DNA from 3 places in the Virgibacillus saliphilus genome. Region 3 is predicted to be linked to each of the others. Evidence: riboswitches for the same ligand, from Rfam matches in the RefSeq annotation. Region 3 holds a riboswitch; each other region holds the start of a gene.
The links. Region 3 has a riboswitch for glycine ahead of gcvT (glycine cleavage system aminomethyltransferase GcvT). Riboswitches for the same ligand answer to the same signal wherever they lie in the genome.
Positions count from the first base shown of each region.

Region 1: another riboswitch for glycine. It lies ahead of serC (3-phosphoserine/phosphohydroxythreonine transaminase); the one in region 3 lies ahead of gcvT (glycine cleavage system aminomethyltransferase GcvT).
Region 2: another riboswitch for glycine. It lies ahead of glyA (serine hydroxymethyltransferase); the one in region 3 lies ahead of gcvT (glycine cleavage system aminomethyltransferase GcvT).

Region 1 is NZ_JAGYHC010000001.1:3,929,746-3,936,665, forward strand. Features, by position in the region: gene KFZ56_RS18765 (phosphoglycerate dehydrogenase) at 1-161, opposite strand, end outside; gene serC (3-phosphoserine/phosphohydroxythreonine transaminase) at 163-1,257, opposite strand; glycine riboswitch at 1,466-1,545, opposite strand; ZMP/ZTP riboswitch at 1,666-1,744, opposite strand; gene KFZ56_RS18775 (OsmC family protein) at 1,823-2,284, opposite strand; gene KFZ56_RS18780 (YcnI family copper-binding membrane protein) at 2,478-3,113, opposite strand; gene KFZ56_RS18785 (copper resistance protein CopC) at 3,166-4,815, opposite strand; gene KFZ56_RS18790 (DeoR family transcriptional regulator) at 4,879-5,466, opposite strand; partial or broken gene KFZ56_RS19760 (cytochrome c oxidase assembly protein) at 5,700-6,502, shown strand; gene KFZ56_RS18805 (heavy-metal-associated domain-containing protein) at 6,618-6,839, shown strand.
Region 2 is NZ_JAGYHC010000001.1:2,944,720-2,951,639, reverse strand. Features, by position in the region: gene KFZ56_RS14325 (CapA family protein) at 1-115, shown strand, start outside; gene KFZ56_RS14320 (DUF3830 family protein) at 318-740, shown strand; gene KFZ56_RS14315 (YfcC family protein) at 872-2,302, shown strand; glycine riboswitch at 2,644-2,748, shown strand; glycine riboswitch at 3,102-3,197, shown strand; gene glyA (serine hydroxymethyltransferase) at 3,345-4,595, shown strand; gene gcvH (glycine cleavage system protein GcvH) at 4,974-5,360, shown strand; gene KFZ56_RS14300 (iron-sulfur cluster biosynthesis family protein) at 5,489-5,794, shown strand; gene lpdA (dihydrolipoyl dehydrogenase) at 5,848-6,920, shown strand, end outside.
Region 3 is NZ_JAGYHC010000001.1:2,082,137-2,089,056, reverse strand. Features, by position in the region: gene gcvPA (aminomethyl-transferring glycine dehydrogenase subunit GcvPA) at 1-1,007, opposite strand, end outside; partial or broken gene gcvT (glycine cleavage system aminomethyltransferase GcvT) at 1,021-2,134, opposite strand; glycine riboswitch at 2,320-2,409, opposite strand; gene KFZ56_RS10065 (DEAD/DEAH box helicase) at 2,553-4,187, shown strand; gene KFZ56_RS10060 (YqhG family protein) at 4,202-4,990, shown strand; gene KFZ56_RS10055 (YqzE family protein) at 5,022-5,201, opposite strand; gene comGA (competence type IV pilus ATPase ComGA) at 5,359-6,369, shown strand; gene comGB (competence type IV pilus assembly protein ComGB) at 6,332-6,920, shown strand, end outside.

The DNA of each region.
Region 1 (6,920 bases), 1.8 Mb from region 3:
TCCATCTCATGCATGTTATAACTACGAGCCACAATCGCATCCGGATTGTCACTGTCATTGTCAATCGTATAAGCATCCTTTTCAAATACAGCTAGTCCACTATCTGCAATATGATTTAACGTTTTGATTGTTTTCACTTTGTCCAGCGTTACTGTGCTCATTCTATCTCCTCTTCTCTATCACTGTTTTTTCAAAATCCTTTATAAATGTAACCAAGGTCTGAACACCTTCTAGTGGCATGGCATTATAAATACTGGCACGCATCCCTCCAACAGAACGATGGCCTTTTAATGTCTCCAGCCCTTTCGCTTGTGCTTCTTTGATAAAAGCAGCATCTACATCTGCAGAATGGGAAACAAAAGGAATGTTCATCCATGAACGGCTGTCTTTTCGGACTGGAGATTGAAACACGGAAGATTCCTCGAGCGCATCATACAAAAGGGCTGCTTTCTCCTGGTTTCTTTTTTCCATTTCCTTCAAGCCCCCTCGTTCCTTCAGCCATTCAAATACGAGCTTCGCCATATAGATTCCATATGTAGGCGGCGTATTGTATAACGAACCACTATCACGATGTGTTTTATAATGAAGCATAGCTGGGCAAGTTGCGGCTGCATGGCCAATTAAATCTTCTCGAATAATAATAACAGTCAAGCCAGCGGGGGCGATATTTTTTTGTGCCCCGGCATAAATCAAGCCAAATTTGGACACATCAATTTCCGATGATAGTATGTTGGAAGACATATCCGCGACAAGCGGTACATCACCGGTATCCGGGATAGTTGCATAAGCGGTCCCCTCAATGGTGTTATTTGTTGTGATATGCACATAATCGGCTTCCGGGTCGATCATAGACCTATCAACTTCTGGAATATAGGTGAAATTAGCTTCTTCCGATGATGCAATGACACGAATATCACCGTATTTCTGTGCCTCTTGGATCGCTTTCTTTGACCAGGATCCAGTATTGACATAGTCCGCTTTGCCATTTTTCGTTAACAAATTCAACGGCACCATGGCAAATTGCTGGGAGGCCCCTCCTTGAAGGAAAAGTACGTTGTAATTGTTTGGAATTTCCATCAATTCGCGCAGCAATCGTTCCGCTTCGGTAATAATATCCGTAAACAAACCTGAACGATGACTTAATTCCATCACAGACATGCCCGAATTCCTATAGTTCACTAACTCCTCCTGAGCTTTCTTTAATACTGGAAGCGGAAGCATCGATGGCCCCGCTGAAAAATTAAACACCCTTTTCAAATCATCACATCCTTTCATGGTAAGTTGTTTTCTAAAAAACGTTTGTTGCTGGTAACACAAAAAATAGAGACTTCGACATTGTGACAACCTCCTTCGCCGTTCGGGTGGGTGCGCATCCTTAGGGCTCAGCTTCAACAAGTATAAAAAAGAGACTGAAGCCCCGGGGCCCCAATCTCACCAATATCAAAAGATATAACAAATACACATTTGTTATTCTTCTGTCCTTTTGCCTGAGATTTTGAACCCTTCGGCGTGCAATGTGCTTGCATCCTCTCCAGAAGCTGCTCCTGTTATAGTGTAACCCACAACAATCATAGCCTTGTTATTCTATTTTAAATGCTAAAAACATTTATGCCCAATTCATTCACCCTCCTAATAACGCAAAGAGGCAAGGGAATTTACTCCCCTTACCTCTGCCCAGGCGAACGACAATGGCTACCATGTGCTCCCTCGCGGTTATCCGCGTTCGCCAGTTACACATGGCCTTTATTCGTTAAATTTCATATATTTATATTACCAAAGTCATCCGTAATCTTCAAGCGGTAATGGATGTTTTAATGAGATGTTAAATGAATTCTTTATCTGTCTCTTCCATAACGATATCGTTTAGCTTAACATCAACCGAATTCGCAATCGTATCGCCAACCGGGCAAGTTCTTTCAATAAACGACACAAATTCTTCTACTTTACTTCTCGGGGCATCTGTTTTCATGTGAATATTGTAGGCCACATCACTATATCCCGGGCGAATATCTGATTTATTCATAAACCCGTCCGTATCAAGTGTACCTTCTACTTCAACCCAAAAGTCATCGAGTCTGATGTTAAACTGGTCGGCATATGTGCGCGCTGTAATAGCTTGACAGGCACCTAAAGCAGCTAGTATCAATTCAACCGGATTCATGCCACTATTCGTCCCCCCTAGCTGTTCCGGTTCATCAATTGTTAGAGAAAACTCTCTACTATTTGCCTTAACCTGCAACCCATCTTGTAAATGAGCTGTTGATTTAAATAATGATTTTGCCATAACAAATAACATCTCCTTATGCTATTTATTCTCTCCTATTTAGGATAACAGCTGCTGTAAGGAATTAGTATGGATAAATTGTGAAATATTGAGCAAAAGTGTCTAAAATAGCAGCAATAGACAAAATTTATTTATTTGGTGAATGAAAAAGGAAAAGCAACGTCTATATATAAATTGCTTTTCCTCCTTTCATTTATGTTCGTTTCCGAAATAAGCTTATTAGCGCCAATAGAACTGCTACTGCCGACAATAAAATAGGTACCCAATTGGCGGATCCGGATTCCGAAGTTTGTTGCACATCTTCTTGTTCCGTTTCGCTTGAACTGGTTTCATCACTATCTCCATGTGGTGCAACCGCGTCCCCTTCTTCGATTGTTGTCACGGAAGCAGGTTCCTCGGAATCAGGAGGACCAACCCATTCTACAACAGAGTCATCTTCATATGTTTGTAAAGCTTTCCAGCTAACTTCCCCTGACTCACTGGGATTTGCCCCGATAAAGGCAAATTCTATGAATTCATTCGGGGCTATTCCTTCGTCGCTTGCCGACCAGGTTACGGATGTTATTTGTTCATCTTCTCCTCTTTCTAATTCATAATCCCATTCTGCCATTGGCAAAATCGAAACAAAATCGACATCCTCCGGAATTTCTAGGGTCACTTCTGTTGTGTTAATATCCTTCTCTACAGGAACACGTACCGTATATTTTTCGTAGGCATTTGTTGTACTTTCACTGGGGTCTACCGTTACATGAGCATCTACGACAGATGTCATCAGAAATAAAAAGGCCACTGTCAATAACGGCACCATCCATCTTTCTTTTTTTAGCATTTATTTCTACCTCCATTATTCATCATTATCTCATCATCGATGCTTAACGTCTCTATGAATTATCATCTGATGTGGTAATAAATACATCATCTTCCCATTCTTTCACCTCCTCTTCCTCGTATTCAGCACGAATGGATACATGCCAACTTCCAGACATGGAGAATGGTAAATCCACTTGGTAATAGTCAGAATCAACCTTCTCCGCCTCAAATGGGCCTGAACTCATTCCATGATCCGGCATCGATATATCGACTGTTACCCGTTCTGGATTTTCCCCTTCTAATGGCGAAATATCAATATGCATTTGCTGCTCCCCTGTTTGTAGATTGTCAATGTGAACGTCTGCTTCTGCTTGCTCTGTGATCAATGTATTATCATATGATTGAACTGCGATCGGATAATTTATCTGACTCATCCACACACCAGCAAAAATGACTGTCAAACCAATAACCCATTCTACTCGAACAATACGTGACGTAAAGAAACCTTTTTGCTTTTTCCATTTTAATGTTTGAAATAATGCTAGACTTAACATAAGGATGGTAAATACTATTTTGATAAATAACAAACTGCTCCAACTCACCCATTCAGTAACGACCGCAGTCCAACTCGTCTGAAGAAAGACCATAGTCACGCCGGATAAGACAACCAATCCCGTAGCTACCATCATCCTTCTCACAAAAAATGGTCGAAATAACTTGAAAGAAGTATCCGTATGCTGCTTTCTATTCCAAATGAGGAGTAGAATTAAATAACTTAATCCTCCCAGCCACAAGGCAACCGCTAGTTGGTGAACGATTCGTGGAACCAAACCAACAAATGGGAGTTCCATCCCCCAAACGTGACCACCAAAGGATGGGGTAATCGCAAGCAAAAACCATAAGGCCAAATACCAACCTTGAACCATGCCTGGAATGATAAGCAAGATAAGGAAAAACAATTGTACAACTAGCATCATTAGAAATGGAAAATGGAGTATTAAATCCCACCTGCCATCCATCATTGTTTGAAAAAGACCAGCAGGAAGGGACGTAATATATGCAACAAATTCAGCAATCGTCCCAGCAATTAAAAGGATAGCCCCAGTTCGGCGTCCGGTTTTTCGTAACATTCCAAACCCGGGGAATTGCCGCTTCTGGGCTAACCATGCAAACCAATACAACCCCGCTCCAATTAATAACAATCCTTCTACCAATGTGCGTGCTGCTATTAGAAATGCGGATGAATCGTCCGACTCATCGACTGATTTGGTTCCGCCCTCTGTTGCTTCACCTACAGCAAAAATATAGGATCCACTCACAGGATGGCCATCCAATGAGACAACACTCCAATTCACCGTATACGTCCCCTCTTCCATTTCAGGGAGTGAGAACTCCAAGAGCTCTGATCGCTCACGGTCCCCGTCCGGCTGACCTGTAAAAACGGGGTTCGCATTCCAGTCATAAACGGTAACATTTGCCAAATCCTGTTCTATCGGCTCGTTAAAGCGCAACTTTAGAGATGAAGGGGGAGAATCTGTTACTACTCTTTCTTCCGGGACAGTCTCCAATAAACTGGAATGCGCTTCAACCGTTGGCGTTTGCAGGAAAACAAGCCAAAAGCCGATGAATAATACGGCGACTATTACCACACGGGATAATTCTTTTTGCTTTGACACACTACCAAGTGCTTTACCTTCGTACATAATTGACTGCTTATCCATCATCTGCCTCCTTTCTTCACTTTTCTACCCTTGTTGCGCTCCTTAACCAATGAGGCATTTCGACTAATGGTGTTTACTGCAACCTTGATCATGCCCCTTCATTTTTTGGTAAATGACTTCTATAGCTTCATTAAAGGTATACACTTTTCCACCAAACCCCTTAACAAAATTATCGGCGTGTTCTTTACATTCAAATGGTAATACCTGCGGCGTACAACATCCTATTTGTATGGATGTATCCATCACATACCAGGCTAAAGGGGCACTAATGGTTGTTTGCATAAAGAAATCAGGGCAGATCGCTTGTATGACTTCATCACCAAGCTGTCTGTGACGGAGCAGTCCACAATGTGCACAACAAGTGATTTCATTTTTGTTATCAGACAAGATGAGCCGATACGCCAACCTTTCATTAGCGTTACGACTGCAAAACACACAAGCTTCGAAATTGGCGGGCTGATTTGTATATGCATTGACTAAAGTGACGCCCCCGAACGTCTTCATAACCAGCTTCTCATCGATCATTGGCTTTAAATCCCGATGAACGGTCATTTCGGAAACGCCAAGCAACGCACTCAATTCTGCTATTTTCATGCTTTTTTTTTCTTGAATCAACGCTTTTATGCGATGTTGCCTTTCCAGTGGTAACATATTTTCCCCCCATATTATATTTTGTTATTTTATAACAATACTACTCAAATAGTAACATAAATATATTCCTTCAGGTAATTATTAATGAATATTTTGTGAAAAGGAAGCAAGATGACAGCCTTATCTTAAATAAATCTTTTCATTTATAACCAATTGTTATAAATGAGCAATGTCCAACATATTATAGATGATAAAAAAGGAATAAAAGCGAATCGAAAACAAGGAGGGAATGCATGTTTATCAAGATACTTCTTGAAGATCAATCATCATGGAATATTCCTTTAGTAGTGGGACTTACTTGTATAGCTGTTCTATATAGTTTCTTCATCAAACGAGATACAAGGATACCGTTGACTCATTTGCAACCATTTCTCTTTTTTCTTGGCTTGGGATTATGGTACTTAGCAAGCGGAAGTCCACTAGCAACAATAAGCCATCTTTCATTTAGTTTACATATGATACAAATGAGCTTGCTTTATTTTATTATTCCACCTCTTATTTTACTGGGAATTCCGGATTCTATCTTTAAACAAGTCTACCAACTTCCAATGATAAAAAAGGAAGTAAACCACTGTTACGCCCTAAGATGGCTCTCTATATTTTCACTGCCTTATTCCTACTGTATCATTTACCCTTCGTATTAGACATACTTTCACAGAACGCCCTCATTCAAAATGGATATCTATTCCTGTTGTTCCTTCTATCTTTTAGTATATGGTGGCCAATTACATCTCCTGACGTAAAGCAGCGATTGCATGGAAAACAAATGAAACGTTATGCCTTTCGAAGTGGAATCCTATTAATGCCAGCATGTGTATTGTTCACGCTAACTGCTTTAACCGATGGTATGAATAATCCCTTTCTTAACCAAATCACATCAAAGCTCTGCGTACCTCCCGAAAATGGAGCTTTTCAGTTACTTCCTTCTCCCTTCAATACGGAATTTGATCAATTAATGGCAGGAATATTTATGTTAGGAATACATAAATTCGGAATAGTATTTTCATTGCGTCTTGGTAATAAAATACAGCAATAAAAGATATCAAAAGCCTTTTGGGGAATGCAGGGACAATACAGCGCATTTTTCTTCGTTCTAAATCAGTTTTATATGGAATAAGATGGAGTAAACATTGTTGAAGGTGGTGACTTGTTTGACAGAAACCGTTTACTTAGACATTAAAGGTATGCATTGCGTTCATTGTCCGTCCAAAGTGGAGAAAGCCATTGCTAAAATGAATGGCGTAAACCTAATAAGCGTGGATTATAAAACCGAAAAAGGCCGCGTAAAATTCGATAAAGGGCTGATCGACATTTCCGATATTATCGAGGAGATCGGTGAAGTTGGATTTGACGCAAAGCGAACTGCTAAATAATAAATATATATTTAAAGTAACTCCCCTTTGTATGAACAAGAAATATCCATACAAAGGGGAGTTTTGCTTTCATTATTGGCA
Region 2 (6,920 bases), 860 kb from region 3:
GGAAAGAATTTTAAATGAACTTCGGGAACTCTCCTCACCATTTGGTACAAATATACAATCGAGAGATGGTATTGGAGTAATTGAAACGGGGACAAATACACTGTCTTTATCTTAGTTGCAATCTTCACATGGTTTCCTAACTCTTTGAAGAAAGGAATGAGGAAGAACTATTCTTTGTAAAACAGGTGATCATTCTATGATAAGGGTGTAAACGGAAGCATGGAGATTTCAAAATAGAAACTTAAAGTAACACGATGATTTCATTATCAAAGAGCAATTTTTTGTTCTTGAAATATATCATACATGGAGGAATAAATATGAAAAAAATGAAGATTACTAGTGGCGATTATATTTTTGTTGCAGAATTGGATGAAGAAGGGACTCCTGAAACTAGTAAGTGGTTTCTTAAACAGCTTCCAATGGAAATTTCTGTAATACAAGCAGCTTGGAGCGGACCAGCAGTATTTTCGGATTTGAATTGGATCGGTTATGATGTACCTTTTGAAAAGGCTACAAGTTATCCATTACCAAGTCAAGTTGTATTTTATCCTGGTGATGAAAAGGGGAATAGTGGTGAAATCTATATTCCTTACGGTGGCAATTGTTTTGCGTGTCCTAGAGGACAGCTTGCTGGCAACCCATTCTTGCATATTATAGAAGGAGAAGAGCAATTACCAGAGTTCGGTAAAAAAGTTCGTCACGAAGGTGCTCAAAAAATAACTTTTGAAGAAATTGATTAACTAATTGGCATATAAAAAGATTACCTTTTATAAAAAATATAACAATAAATAATATAGTTAAACGAGGGAGTTAAGAACAACAGAAAATAAACTCCCTTTTTTTCTTACAATACAGGAGGTTTAGTTTACTAATGGCTATTAAACAAAAAGAAGTATATGAGAATGAAAACAAAAAAAAGTTCCGCTTTACTATGCCGGATGCATATGTGATTATATTCTCTATTTTATTAATAGCAGCTATTGCCACATTAATCCTTCCATCGGGCGAGTATAGTAGGGAAACAGTCGATGGTGTTACAAGAGTTGTTCCAGATAGTTATCAAACCACAGAATCTGAACCATTAGGGTTTATGGACATACCTTTGTCCATTCAAAATGGCATGGTGGAAACAGCTGAATTGATCTTCCTTGTTCTTATTATTGGAGGGGCATTTGCAGTAATTGAATCTACCGGAACTATTAACGCTTTAATTAAAAGTTCCATTGCCAAAACCAAAAATAAAGAATATTTATTAATTGCAGTAGTATGTATCGTTTTCTCCGTTTTTGGTGCTCTTGGTATTTTAACAAATGCACAAATTGCATTTATTCCAATCGGCATTATTTTAGCACGGTCATTAGGACTTGATGCAATTATTGGAGTAGCTCTCATTAAATTAGGGGCTGATGCCGGCCATTCAGTAGCTTCATTAGACCCAATAAGTACAGGCTTAGCCCAAAACATAGCTGAATTACCCTTGTTTTCAGGTGTTACTTTACGGCTTGTATTAACTTTATTTATATTAGCAGCAACTATTTTGTACATCTGTTATTATACAAAAAAGGTGAAGGACAATCCAGAAAAAAGTTATATGGGGAAAGAACGTTTTCCGACGTATGATAGTTCGGTCAGTGAAAATGAAGAAGTTCAATTTACAGGTACGCATAAACTAGTTCTCACATTGTTAGCGTTATGCATGGGTTTTTATATTTTCGGTGTTTTTAATTATGATTGGACAACAAGTCATATGGCAGCCATATTTATTGTTGTAGCAATTGGTACCGCTGTCATTGCTAGATTAACACCTAATAAATTGGTGAAAGTATTTACAAAAGGAACACAGCAATTGGCTTATGGAGCTTTGATTATAGGGTTGGCTCGATCTATTATAATTTTATTAGAAAACCAGCAGGTTTTAGATACAATAGTTCATGGCTTATCCGCAGCAATCTCTCCATTATCGTCTTATACAGGAGCAATCGCTATGTTTGTAATGAATGCCCTTTTCAATTTATTTGTCTCTTCTGGAAGTGCCCAGGCTGCTATTGTTATGCCACTAATGACTCCATTGGCTGATATAATGGAAATTCCCAGACAAGTGGCTGTACTAGCCTATAAGCTTGGTGATGGATTTACAAATGTAATAACACCTGCTTCAGGAACGTTAATGGCTTGTTTAGCAGTTGCCGGCGTTTCTTGGATAAAGTGGATAAAATTTATCTTACCACTTGTTGCAATATGGACTGTGCTTGCTATCATATTCTTATCCATTGCTGTTGTGATAAATTGGGGGCCGTTTTAAAAGCCTAGAAAAGTTAATTGCTACCATGAATAGACAGGAATGATAGCTTTGGTTTATTTACGATTTTGTACCAGATTCCATATCCTTATTATTGTTAATAGAGTTTATATCGATAATAGAACTACTTAAGTGTCCAACCTTTGTTTCTATTTTTTCTACCTTAATACTATTCTTCAAACATGTAAAAAAGAAGCGTTTGTAGAATAGTATTCATGAGAAGAAAGGCAGGCCCTTTAAATTGCTCCATATTGATTTATAATTTGGTGAAAGTACAAAACTAAAAATATGGTTGACAAAAGTCCGATTTCACATTATTATAAAATATAAATAAATAGTTGCGGTTGAAAATTGTGGGAGAGACTAAGTAAAGTTTTAACTTAGCACCGAAGGAGCAAGTACCCAAAATTGGGTGTTAATCTCTCAGGTTAAAGGATCACAATAAGACGCGTCTCTGGAGAGAGCCACAGGCCACCAACGGAGTTAAACTCTCAGGTAAAAGGACAGAGGAAAATAGAAAACACCTATTTTCCTCTGTCCTTTTTATTGACAAATCGTTTTTTAATTTTGAGGCTTTGAAAGCGGTTCCTAAAAAGTGTTGAATACTAATGTGTTGTTCAGATAAACTTCATCCCTTAATTATGGAAAAAATGGAAAGTTATATTCGTTAGTATAGTTATTATGAAAGGAATAGAAATTTAATATCGGCGGATGATTGTCGTGGGAAAGTGTATGTTCACCGAAGGAGCAAGTTCCAAAAATACCCTTGGAATAAATCTCTCAGGTAGATGAAACCACAACAGGACGCACCTCTGGAGAGAGCGTATATAAACGCCACCAAAGGGGAAAGCTCTAAGAAGGAGTTAATCTCTCAGGTAAAAAGGACAGAGAAGGGTAGCAAATGCATGATACCCTTCTCTGTCCTTTTTTGACGTATATAAAAGGGTTAAAGAATCATCCCATTACTTTCAAGGTAGGTAACCCGATATAATGAAAGACTTAGGGTTATGGGTCAGGCGTACAAATTAAAAAGGAGGAGTAAACAATGAGTTTACAACAAAATGATTCCATTATTTTTGAAGCGATTAAAAAGGAACATGAGCGTCAACATGACACACTGGAGTTAATTGCATCCGAGAACTTTGTTAGTGAAGATGTATTAGAGGCAATGGGGAGTGTGATGACAAATAAATATGCAGAAGGTTATCCTGGGAAACGTTATTATGGCGGATGTGAATATGTCGATATAGCTGAAACAACTGCTATTGAACGCCTAACTAAATTATTTAATGCCAAATATGCGAATGTACAGTCACATTCAGGTGCACAAGCAAACTTTGCCGTTTTTTATGCATTACTACAGCCTGGTGATAAAATAATGGGAATGAATCTTTCACATGGGGGGCACTTGACTCATGGAAGCCCTGTCAATATTTCTGGAAAATGGTTTGATGTCGTATCTTATGAAGTGAATAAAGACACGCAATTGATCGATTACGATGAATTAGAAGCGATAGCCGAAAAAGAAAAACCTAACGTGATTATTGCAGGAGGAAGTGCTTACGCAAGGACGATTGATTTTGCACGCTTTAAGGAAATTGCGGATCAAGTTGGAGCAAAACTGATGGTAGATATGGCTCATATCGCAGGACTTGTAGCAACTGGAGTTCATCCATCACCGATCCCGTATGCAGATGTTGTGACTAGTACGACACATAAAACATTAAGAGGACCGCGTGGAGGAATTATTTTAACGAATGACGAGGAGGTTATGAAGAAGGTTAATAAGGCTGTTTTCCCGGGAATTCAGGGTGGACCATTAATGCATATTATTGCTGCTAAGGCCGTTGCTTTCAATGAAGCATTACAGCCAAGTTTTACAGAGTACGCCAAACAAATTGTTCAAAATGCAAAAGTTCTTAGTAAAACATTAAAAAATGAAGGTGCAACACTTGTATCGGGGGGAACAGATAATCATATTGTTCTTTTAGATGTACGTCCGTGGAAATTAACAGGTAAAGATGCAGAAAAGATATTAGAAGATGTAGGAATTACTGCAAATAAAAATACGATCCCATATGATCCAGAAAGTCCATTTGTTACAAGTGGAATTCGTATGGGTACAGCTGCCTTAACAACACGAGGTATGAAGCAAGAAGAGATGGAGAAAATCGGAAAAGTCATTGCTTCCGTTTTGAATAATAAAGAAGATAAGGAAGTACTGGAGAAAGCAAAACAAACAACGAAAGAAATTTGTGATGCATTTCAGCTATATCAAAATCCAGTGGAAGTATAAGAAACAAACGATGTAACGAAGGTCAAAAATAATCAAGTGATTCATGCAGCAAACTAAGGTAAAGTCTTTAAAGAAGCCCGAAACAAATTTGCAAAAATGAATAGATACAGATTGATGTAAAACTAACCTTTTCCATTTTGCGTAATATGTGAACTTCGGTGGAGTAGAAGATGTTCTAATTTCTTGCACAGGTTACATCGGGGAAGGTGGGTTTGGCCTACACTTAGCTTACGGCGCTGTGTTGACAATAAGGAAGTTGGGGCACCACTTAAAATGCAAATTCGTAAAAAATGATGTGGTTGTAGCCCCAACATCATTTTATAAAAGAATAAGATGGACTCAGGATGTTAAAAAATACGTTCGGGAGGAAAACAGTAAATGATGAATGAGTTGCTGTATAGCAAGGAACATGAATGGGTTTTACGTTTAGACGAGAATAATGTACGAATCGGGATCTCAAATTATGCACAAGAAGAATTAGGGGATATCGTCTTTGTAGAAAATCCGGTAGAAGATGATGAAGTCACGGCAAACGAATTAATGGGCACCATTGAGTCAGTTAAGGCGGTTTCAGATCTTTATTCTCCAGTATCAGGAGTGGTTGTTCAAGCAAATGAGGTGTTAGATGATAGCCCGGAATTGATAAATGAAGAACCATATGAGTCAGGTTGGTTAGTAGAAGTAGAATTATCTAATCCTGAGGAATTGGAAACACTATTAAATGAAGAAAGTTACCAGGCGTTTATTAATGAAGGTGGGGAATAAATTGGCTAGCACCTATTGGTATTTGCTGGACACGGAGCTGGCATGTATGACTATTACCTATCCAAGTGTAAGTCCAAGCAATAAAACGGAAAGTGTTTCAGAATTTGACAGCGAAAGGGGGCAGCTAATTGACTATTACTTTAACAGATTCAGCGCTCGATCAGCTTAAGACTACAGAAATAAAAGAAGAGCGGTATCCTCGGATTGATGCTGAGATGGCTGGTGGCTGTGGAATATCTGTGAAACTCAAGCTTGTTTTCGATGGGGTGCGCCGAAAGGATTCAGTTATAGAATATGAGGGAATTCAAATACGTATAGACCGTTTTTCGAAGCGTTATTTAGATGAAGAAACGCAAATTGATTATAACATTGAGCAAGGGTTCCTAATTGGAACGAGTTTTATATCAAGTGCATGTGCAATTGAACTGGATTAACAGGATCAGAAAGAGCAATTGTTCAAAGGGAAAATAGAGGGAGAGGGTTTCTAATGGAAGAAGAATATGATGTTACTATTATTGGCGGTGGACCAGGAGGATATGTTACAGCTATTCGTGCAACCCAGTTAGGCTTAAAAACAGCGATAGTGGAAAAGGAGAAGCTAGGTGGAACATGCCTCCATGCTGGTTGTATCCCAAGCAAAGCATTCTTAAGATGTGCGGAAGTATATGCTGATACAAAAAATGGAGAAACATATGGTGTTATAGCTTCCGAGGTTGGGCTTGATTTTTCAAAGGTGCAATCCCGAAAAGAGGAAATCGTGACGCACTTATTTAAGGGGATTCAACATTTAATGACAAAAGGGAAAATTGATGTTTATGAGGGGACTGGAAGTATTTTAGAATCAAAAGATGTACTAGTAAAAAAGAATAATGAAGAGCAAATATTAAAATCCAAAAATAGTATCATTGCTACAGGTTCCCGCCCAAAAACGCTCCCCGGACTGGAAGTAGATGGACAGTATGTGATGACGTCTGAAGAAGCCTTGAAATTAGAAGAGTTACCGGATTCCATTATCATTGTGGGCGGGGGTGTAATTGGAATTGAATGGGCATCGATGTTTGTTGACTTCGGACTAAAAGTAACAGTGATAGAATATGCGAATAGGATTTTACCGATGGAAGATAAAGATATTTCAAAAGAAGTACAAAGGTTAATGAAGAAAAAAGGTGTTAAAGTTATAACAGGCGCAAAGGTGCTTTCTGAAACATTAGAAAAGAGCGACGGTGTTTCCATTAAAGTAGAACATAAAGGAAAAGAAACGCTATTTTCTGCAGATAAATTATTTGTTTCTGTCGGTCGTTTACCGAATACAGAAGGACTTGGTCTCGAAAATACGACGATTGAAATGGAACGTGGCTTTATTACTACAAATCAATACTACCAAACAAACGAACGAAGTATCTATGCTATTGGTGATGTGATAGACAGCTTACAACTTGCTCATGTTGCATCACATGAAGGGTTGATCGCAGTCGAACATATAGCTGGTAAAAAACCTGCATCACTTGATTATCCACTTGTTTCAAGGTGTATCTACAGCAATCCGGAAGCAGCAAGTGT
Region 3 (6,920 bases):
TTTAATGCTTGATTTGAACAAATATTGGATGTGGCTTTATCCCTTCTAATATGCTGTTCTCTTGCCTGTAATGTTAATACAAAACCGCGCATACCATCTTCATCCTTTGTTTGTCCAACCAAGCGACCGGGAACTTTGCGCATTAATTTACTGGTTGTTGCAAAATATCCACAGTGCGGGCCACCAAACTGTGCCGGTATTCCAAATACTTGCGTATCCCCGACAACAATATCAGCACCAAATTCCCCCGGTGGCGTCAAATAACCTAACGACAACGGATTACTGGAAACAATAAACATGGTTTTCTTTTGTTGTCTGATTAATTCATTGATCTTCTCGAGTGGTTCAATTTGTCCAAAAAAGTTTGGATATTGTAGTACAACACTTGCTGTATTTTCATCTAATTCTCTTGAAAGCTGATCTAAGTCAGTAAGCCCATTACGGTAATCAATTTCTATAATTTCTAGATTAGGTCCTTTAGCATAGGTGTTAATAACTTCCCTTGATTCAGGATGGACGGCCTTGGAGACGAGAATTTTTTTCTTCTTCGTTTGTGCCGCGCTCAGAGTTACCCCTTCAGCAAGTGCGGTTCCTCCGTCATACATCGATGAGTTTGCGACGTCCATACCTGTTAATTCCGTAATCATCGTTTGGAACTCAAAGATCGCCTGAAGTTCGCCTTGAGATATTTCCGGCTGATAAGGTGTATACGCAGTATAAAATTCTGACCTTGATATAACATGATCTACGACAGATGGAATAAAATGATCATAAACCCCCGCACCTAAAAAGGAACTATACGATGCTACGTTTGCATTTTTATTTGCCATTACGGTTAATTCCTTCTTTAATTGTGCTTCATTTGCAGGTTGTTTGAGATTAAGTTCTCTTTTAAAACGCACGTTACTCGGAATATCAGAAAATAAATCATCCGTTGACTCTAACCCAATTGTATCTAACATCTCTTTCTTATCCGCTTCTGTCATCGGTAAATAACGAAATTCCATTACTAATCCCTCCCTATTTCGCTCGCTGGTAAAATGGTGTTTTTACAACTGTCGCTTTTAACTTACGTTTTCGAACTTGAACATATAATTCTGTGTTTTCTATCGCAAATTCTGCTTTCACTAAAGCTAATCCGATATTTTTATTCAATGTTGGGGATTGTGTACCGGAAGTAATAAACCCGATTTCCTCCTCCCCACTATATACCCCATATCCATGACGAGGGATTCCTTTATCAATCATTTCAATCCCAACAAGTTTTCTCGCTGGTCCATACTCAATCTGCTGCTTTAATTTTTTCTTTCCAATAAAGTCCGCTTCTTTATGAACCTTTACAGCAAATTTCAACCCAGCTTCAACTGGTGTTATATCTTTGGAAAGCTCCTGTCCATAAAGTGCTAAATTTGCTTCAAAACGTAAGGTGTCTCTTGCACCTAATCCAATAGGTTCCACTCCTTCATGTTCTCCAGCTTCCAATATTAACCTCCATAAATCGCTTCCATATGATTTATCAATATAAATTTCAAATCCGTCTTCCCCTGTATAACCTGTGCGTGACACAATGGCAGGTACATCAATGGACGTGAAATAAACATCACTATAAAAACGGAAGAACTTAATTTCACATAAATCTGTATTCGTTACCTTTTGCAGTTTTTTGTGCTTCGGGACCTTGTACGGCTAATTGCGCATAATTATTTGATACATTGGCAATGCTTACATCTTCTCCGCTATAGTCATTGTTTTCCTTTAGCCAATCGAAGTCTTTTTCTGTATTAGCTGCATTCACTACCAATAAATAATCATTTTCTTCCAACATATAAATGATAAAGTCATCAACAGTACCACCGTTTTCATAGCACATGAACGTGTATTGAGCACGTTCTGGGGTTAGTTTTGATACATCGTTTGTTGTCATCTTTTGCAGGAATTCCAAACTTTTCTGACCCTTTACAGTAATTTCCCCCATATGTGAAACATCAAATAAACCCGCTTTGTTTCTTGTGGTCTCATGTTCATGTTTAATACCTGAGAATTGTATTGGAAGATCCCAGCCACCGAAATCGACTGTTTTTGCCCCCAATTTTTCATACTCCGGAAATAACGGTGTTCGTTTTAACTCACTCAACCCATCCACTCCTTTTTATATTTATTCTAAAAAACACAAAAACAGAGATTTCACTGATACCAGATACCAGGAAATCTCTGTCTTCATACCAGAAAGTTGCATATCTATACAGGAAAATTCGGCATTTTCGCATAGATACTTGCTTCGTGGGTGGTCTACTCGTTCGTAAACACTCTCCAGAGGTGCGTCCTACAAGAGTCTGTTTGCCTGAGAGATTCGCGGAATGCTTGCTCCTTCGGCGTTACGTTATACGTAAACTCTCCCCTTGTATTCATTCGCTTTTATGAAAATGGCTTATTTGGTTATACTATTACAAGCATCACGTGAAAAATCTAACTTCATTATAGCATATAACTGCTGGAGAATATATAGAATATATTTTAATTTCATTTTAATCCATTAAAAAAGGAAGTATCATATGACGTCTATTCACTTACAAAAAGATTCAACATTCATTGATCAGCTGCAATCCAGTTTTGAGAAGGAAGGCAAGTTTTCATCATGGGATCTTTTTTCTATGGCTTATCAAGCTGAGCTTACGAAAATTGCGCCTGCATTTTCCGGATTACGCGCATTGGAATATCTACCACATGTTGAATTTTTAGGTCATCAAATTGAAACAGCAAAGCAAGCAATCGAAAACATGAACGGCCGTGCTATATTAGCTGATGAAGTTGGCCTCGGCAAAACCATTGAAGCGGGTCTCATATTAAAAGAATACATGGTTAGAGGCTTAGTGAAAAAAGCCCTTATCCTCGTTCCAGCCTCTCTCGTAAACCAGTGGGTGAAGGAACTAAATGAAAAATTTTATATCCCAGCGGTTGCCCACAGAAAAAATTATTCCTGGGATCAGTTTGATGTTATTATTTCATCGATGGATACGGCAAAGCGTTCCCCGCATCGTGAAAATATATTGGATATCGACTATGACTTTATATTGATTGATGAAGCCCATAAGTTAAAAAATCATAAAACAAAAAACTATTCCTTTGTTCGTTTGTTAAAGAAGAAATACTGTTTATTACTAACAGCAACTCCTGTTCAAAATCGACTTGTTGAAATATTTAACCTGGTTTCGATATTAAGGCCAGGTCATTTGGGTAATTACGATTCATTTCTCAACCAATACGGAAAGGATCGCAAGAAAATCAAACAGGACATATATTTGAAGCAACTAATCCAAAAAGTAATGATTCGTAACACCAGACAAGATACAACATTGAATAATACCAATCGTAATATTGAAACGGTTTGGGTTGATTTTGCACCGGAACAGATGGAGGTTTACGAGGAACTTAATCATATAACAATGCCTTTTTCCTCTTTTTCCAAGATTACTTTTTTACGAGAATTATGCTCGTCACGTGAGGCTTGTTATTTATCCCTTCAAAAATTAGCAATGGAAGGAGATAATAAAGATTCAATTCAGTCGGTACTGTCAAAAATTGAACAATTACCTCACCATATAAAAGCAGAAAAAGTGGTTGAATTACTGAAAGCAATTGGGGATGAAAAAGTAATTATTTTTACCGAGTACCGGGCTACCCAATATTACCTGCAATGGTACCTGCAACAAGAGGGAATTTCTTCTGTTCCTTTTAGAGGTGGTTTCAAAAAAGGGAAAAAGGACTGGATGCGGCAACTTTTCAGAGATCATGCACAGGTTTTAATTGCTACAGAGGCAGGCGGTGAGGGTATAAATCTGCAATTTTGTAATCATATGATTAATTATGACCTACCTTGGAATCCGATGCGATTAGAACAACGTATTGGACGCATCCATCGTTACGGTCAGGAAAAAGATGTCCATGTATATAATTTTGCAATCAAGGATACAATCGAAGAACATATTATGAACTTGCTATATGAAAAAATCAACCTTTTTGAGCAAGTTATTGGTCATCTGGATGATATTTTAGCTGAGCTTGATATAACAGATATGGAAACGGAAATTGAAAATATTTATGCAACATCTACATCAACAGGTGAAGCTAAAATTAAATTGGACAATCTCTCATCTATTATTAAACATACTCGTGATAACGCGAGATAATAAGGAGCGTTCCTATGGCAATTACTAATTTACATGAATTCCTGCAAGATTATTTTACCGCAAATCAGTGTGAACTCATTTTTAATGAGGATGGTGTATTAACAGTACAATTAACAGAAGAAATGGATAGGGCGTTAATGAATCGTCCGTTCTATTGGCATTATGTGAAGAACACGGGGTATGCCGGTGAGCCAATGAAACTTACACTCATCACGAACCCGGAAAAGCGAGAAGAAAAAGGGGAATGGATTCATTTCGGAAGCCCACGGTTACAACAAATACTTAACCAGCTTAAACAAAATGAAAAGGTTACTAAATTATTCCAAAAGGTGAAAACCAATCAAAATACCCCGCTTTACCCCTGGTTGGTGATAAATTTAAAGGTAAGCTATGTTGGAAAGCAAAAAAAGGATGAAGTTTTTTCACTCGGATTGCATTTAGTCAGCGGAATAATGAAAGTAGAAATGATGGAGATAATGCAGCAAGTATCGCTTCAAATGTCCATATCTGATTATTGTTACCCCATTTCACCGCTTATTAAAATAAATAGCGGTTATCTTCGCATCCAGTCGGTCATTGATAATTACATTGAAAATCAAACACATGAATGGGCCGAAGAATCATGGAAAGCATTAGATGAAGAAATACAAATGCTACATCATTTTTATACAGAACAAACAGAAACAATGCAAGAACAAAAGCAAAAAGAATTGATTGAAATCAAAAAACGTTATGAACCATACATATCCTATGAAGTAATTAATGGAGGTATTTTTTATCTTACGGAGGATGCGTTTGCATAGAAAAATAACAGGTGTTGCGCATAAGCACCTGTTATTGAGCCTTTTTCCAAATTGTTTTTAGCGCGAATGGCAAAATCCCCAACCAGCGACTACTGTAAGTTGCAGGGGGCTTTTTTTGTTCTGCTCTGCGCTTTTTTCTTTCTTCAGCAGGTAAATCAATATATGTGACCACTTGTTCCGTCATAAATTTTACATAATCATTTCCGGACATGGTTATCACCTCTTAATAGTTTCTAGTCCTAGCTTTTACAGTACCAATTAAACTTATACCTTCTATATTTTTTGAAAAACTTTTGAAAAAAAGAAGGAATTTAGCAAAATGCGTCGAATATAGTAAGTGTTGCAAATTAAAAAGGAGGTGAACGCTTTTGAATCCTGCTGCAGCAATATCGAATGAACTTCTTACTGCAGCCTTCGAAGTCCAAGCATCGGATATTCATTTTTACCCTTTTCAAAATCACACCAATGTCTATTTTCGCATCCACGGGAAACGAATTTTTTATAAGTATTTAGAAAGTGCACAGTATCAATTGTTATTAACGTACTATAAATTCACATCCGGAATGGATATTGGTGAAATCAGAAAACCACAAAATGGCACCATTACGCATCAAGCATCCAAGCAAACATATTCCCTAAGATTGTCCACACTTCCCGTCAATTTATTGGAAAGCTTAGCCATTCGAATCCTTCCACAGGAAGAAAACCTTTCGCTTGACCAACTTTTTCTTTTTCCAAATCAATTAACTAAACTGAAGGAATGGATTATGGCCCAGGCTGGTATTGTATTATTTACTGGTCCAACTGGGAGTGGGAAAACTACAACCATGTATTCTCTCTTACAAACGACTCTAAATGAAAACTCCTATCAAACGATTACATTGGAAGACCCTATTGAAAAAGAAATGGATAATATTTTACAGGTACAGATTAACGAAAAAGCCGGTATCACCTATCAAACCGGGTTAAAAGCTGCACTCCGACATGACCCGGATATTATCATGATTGGGGAAATTCGTGATGAAGCCACAGCACAGTTTGCTTTTGATGCTTCGCTAACTGGCCATCTTGTACTAAGTACGTTACATGCTAAAAACGCGACAGGAACAGTCCATCGTCTACTGGAAATGGGATTAAAACAAACCGATTTGCAACAATCACTTATCGCAGTGGCAGCATTAAAATTATTGCCTATTCAAATCCATGCAACAACGAAAAGACGAGCAGCAATACTTGAACTGTTAGAAGGTGAACGATTGGAAAACACAATAGTGGGAGTAGATGACGATGCAACAAGCACATTTCATACCTTTGACCACTTAAGAAAGAAGGCTTATGCATATGGATATATCTCTGAAGAGATTTATAAGAATTCGTAAGGACAAACGCTCAAGTGACATTCAATTACGTTTTTTAAAACGGTTAAATCGATTATTAAACAATGGATATCCATTAATCGAAGCTTTAGAAGTAATCAAATGGGACAAACAGCTCATTATACCCGCAACAGAAATTACGGATGCTGTCAAAAACGGATATCCTATTGATAAAGCGTTTGACAAAGCGGCATTTCATCAAACGATTACCACTTATTTATATTTTGTCAGAGTCAACGGAGACGTGCAAGGTAGTATCGGTAAATGTATTGAGATGTACGAACACCGAATAAAATATATGAAAAAATTTCAACAAATCATACGATATCCATTAATCCTGTTACTTATTTTTTCTTTACTACTTTACTTTATTAAACAATATGTGCTTCCATCCTTTGCAGAACTTTTTCAAACAAGCACAGAAGCTTCTTCTATGGTCTCCGTATCTATTTTCATTATTGATTTCTTGGGTAATTTAGTAATTGTTCTAATCGCTTTGCTTTTGATAGCGATCATTATTTGGCACTTTACCAAACATAGGCTTACCATAACAA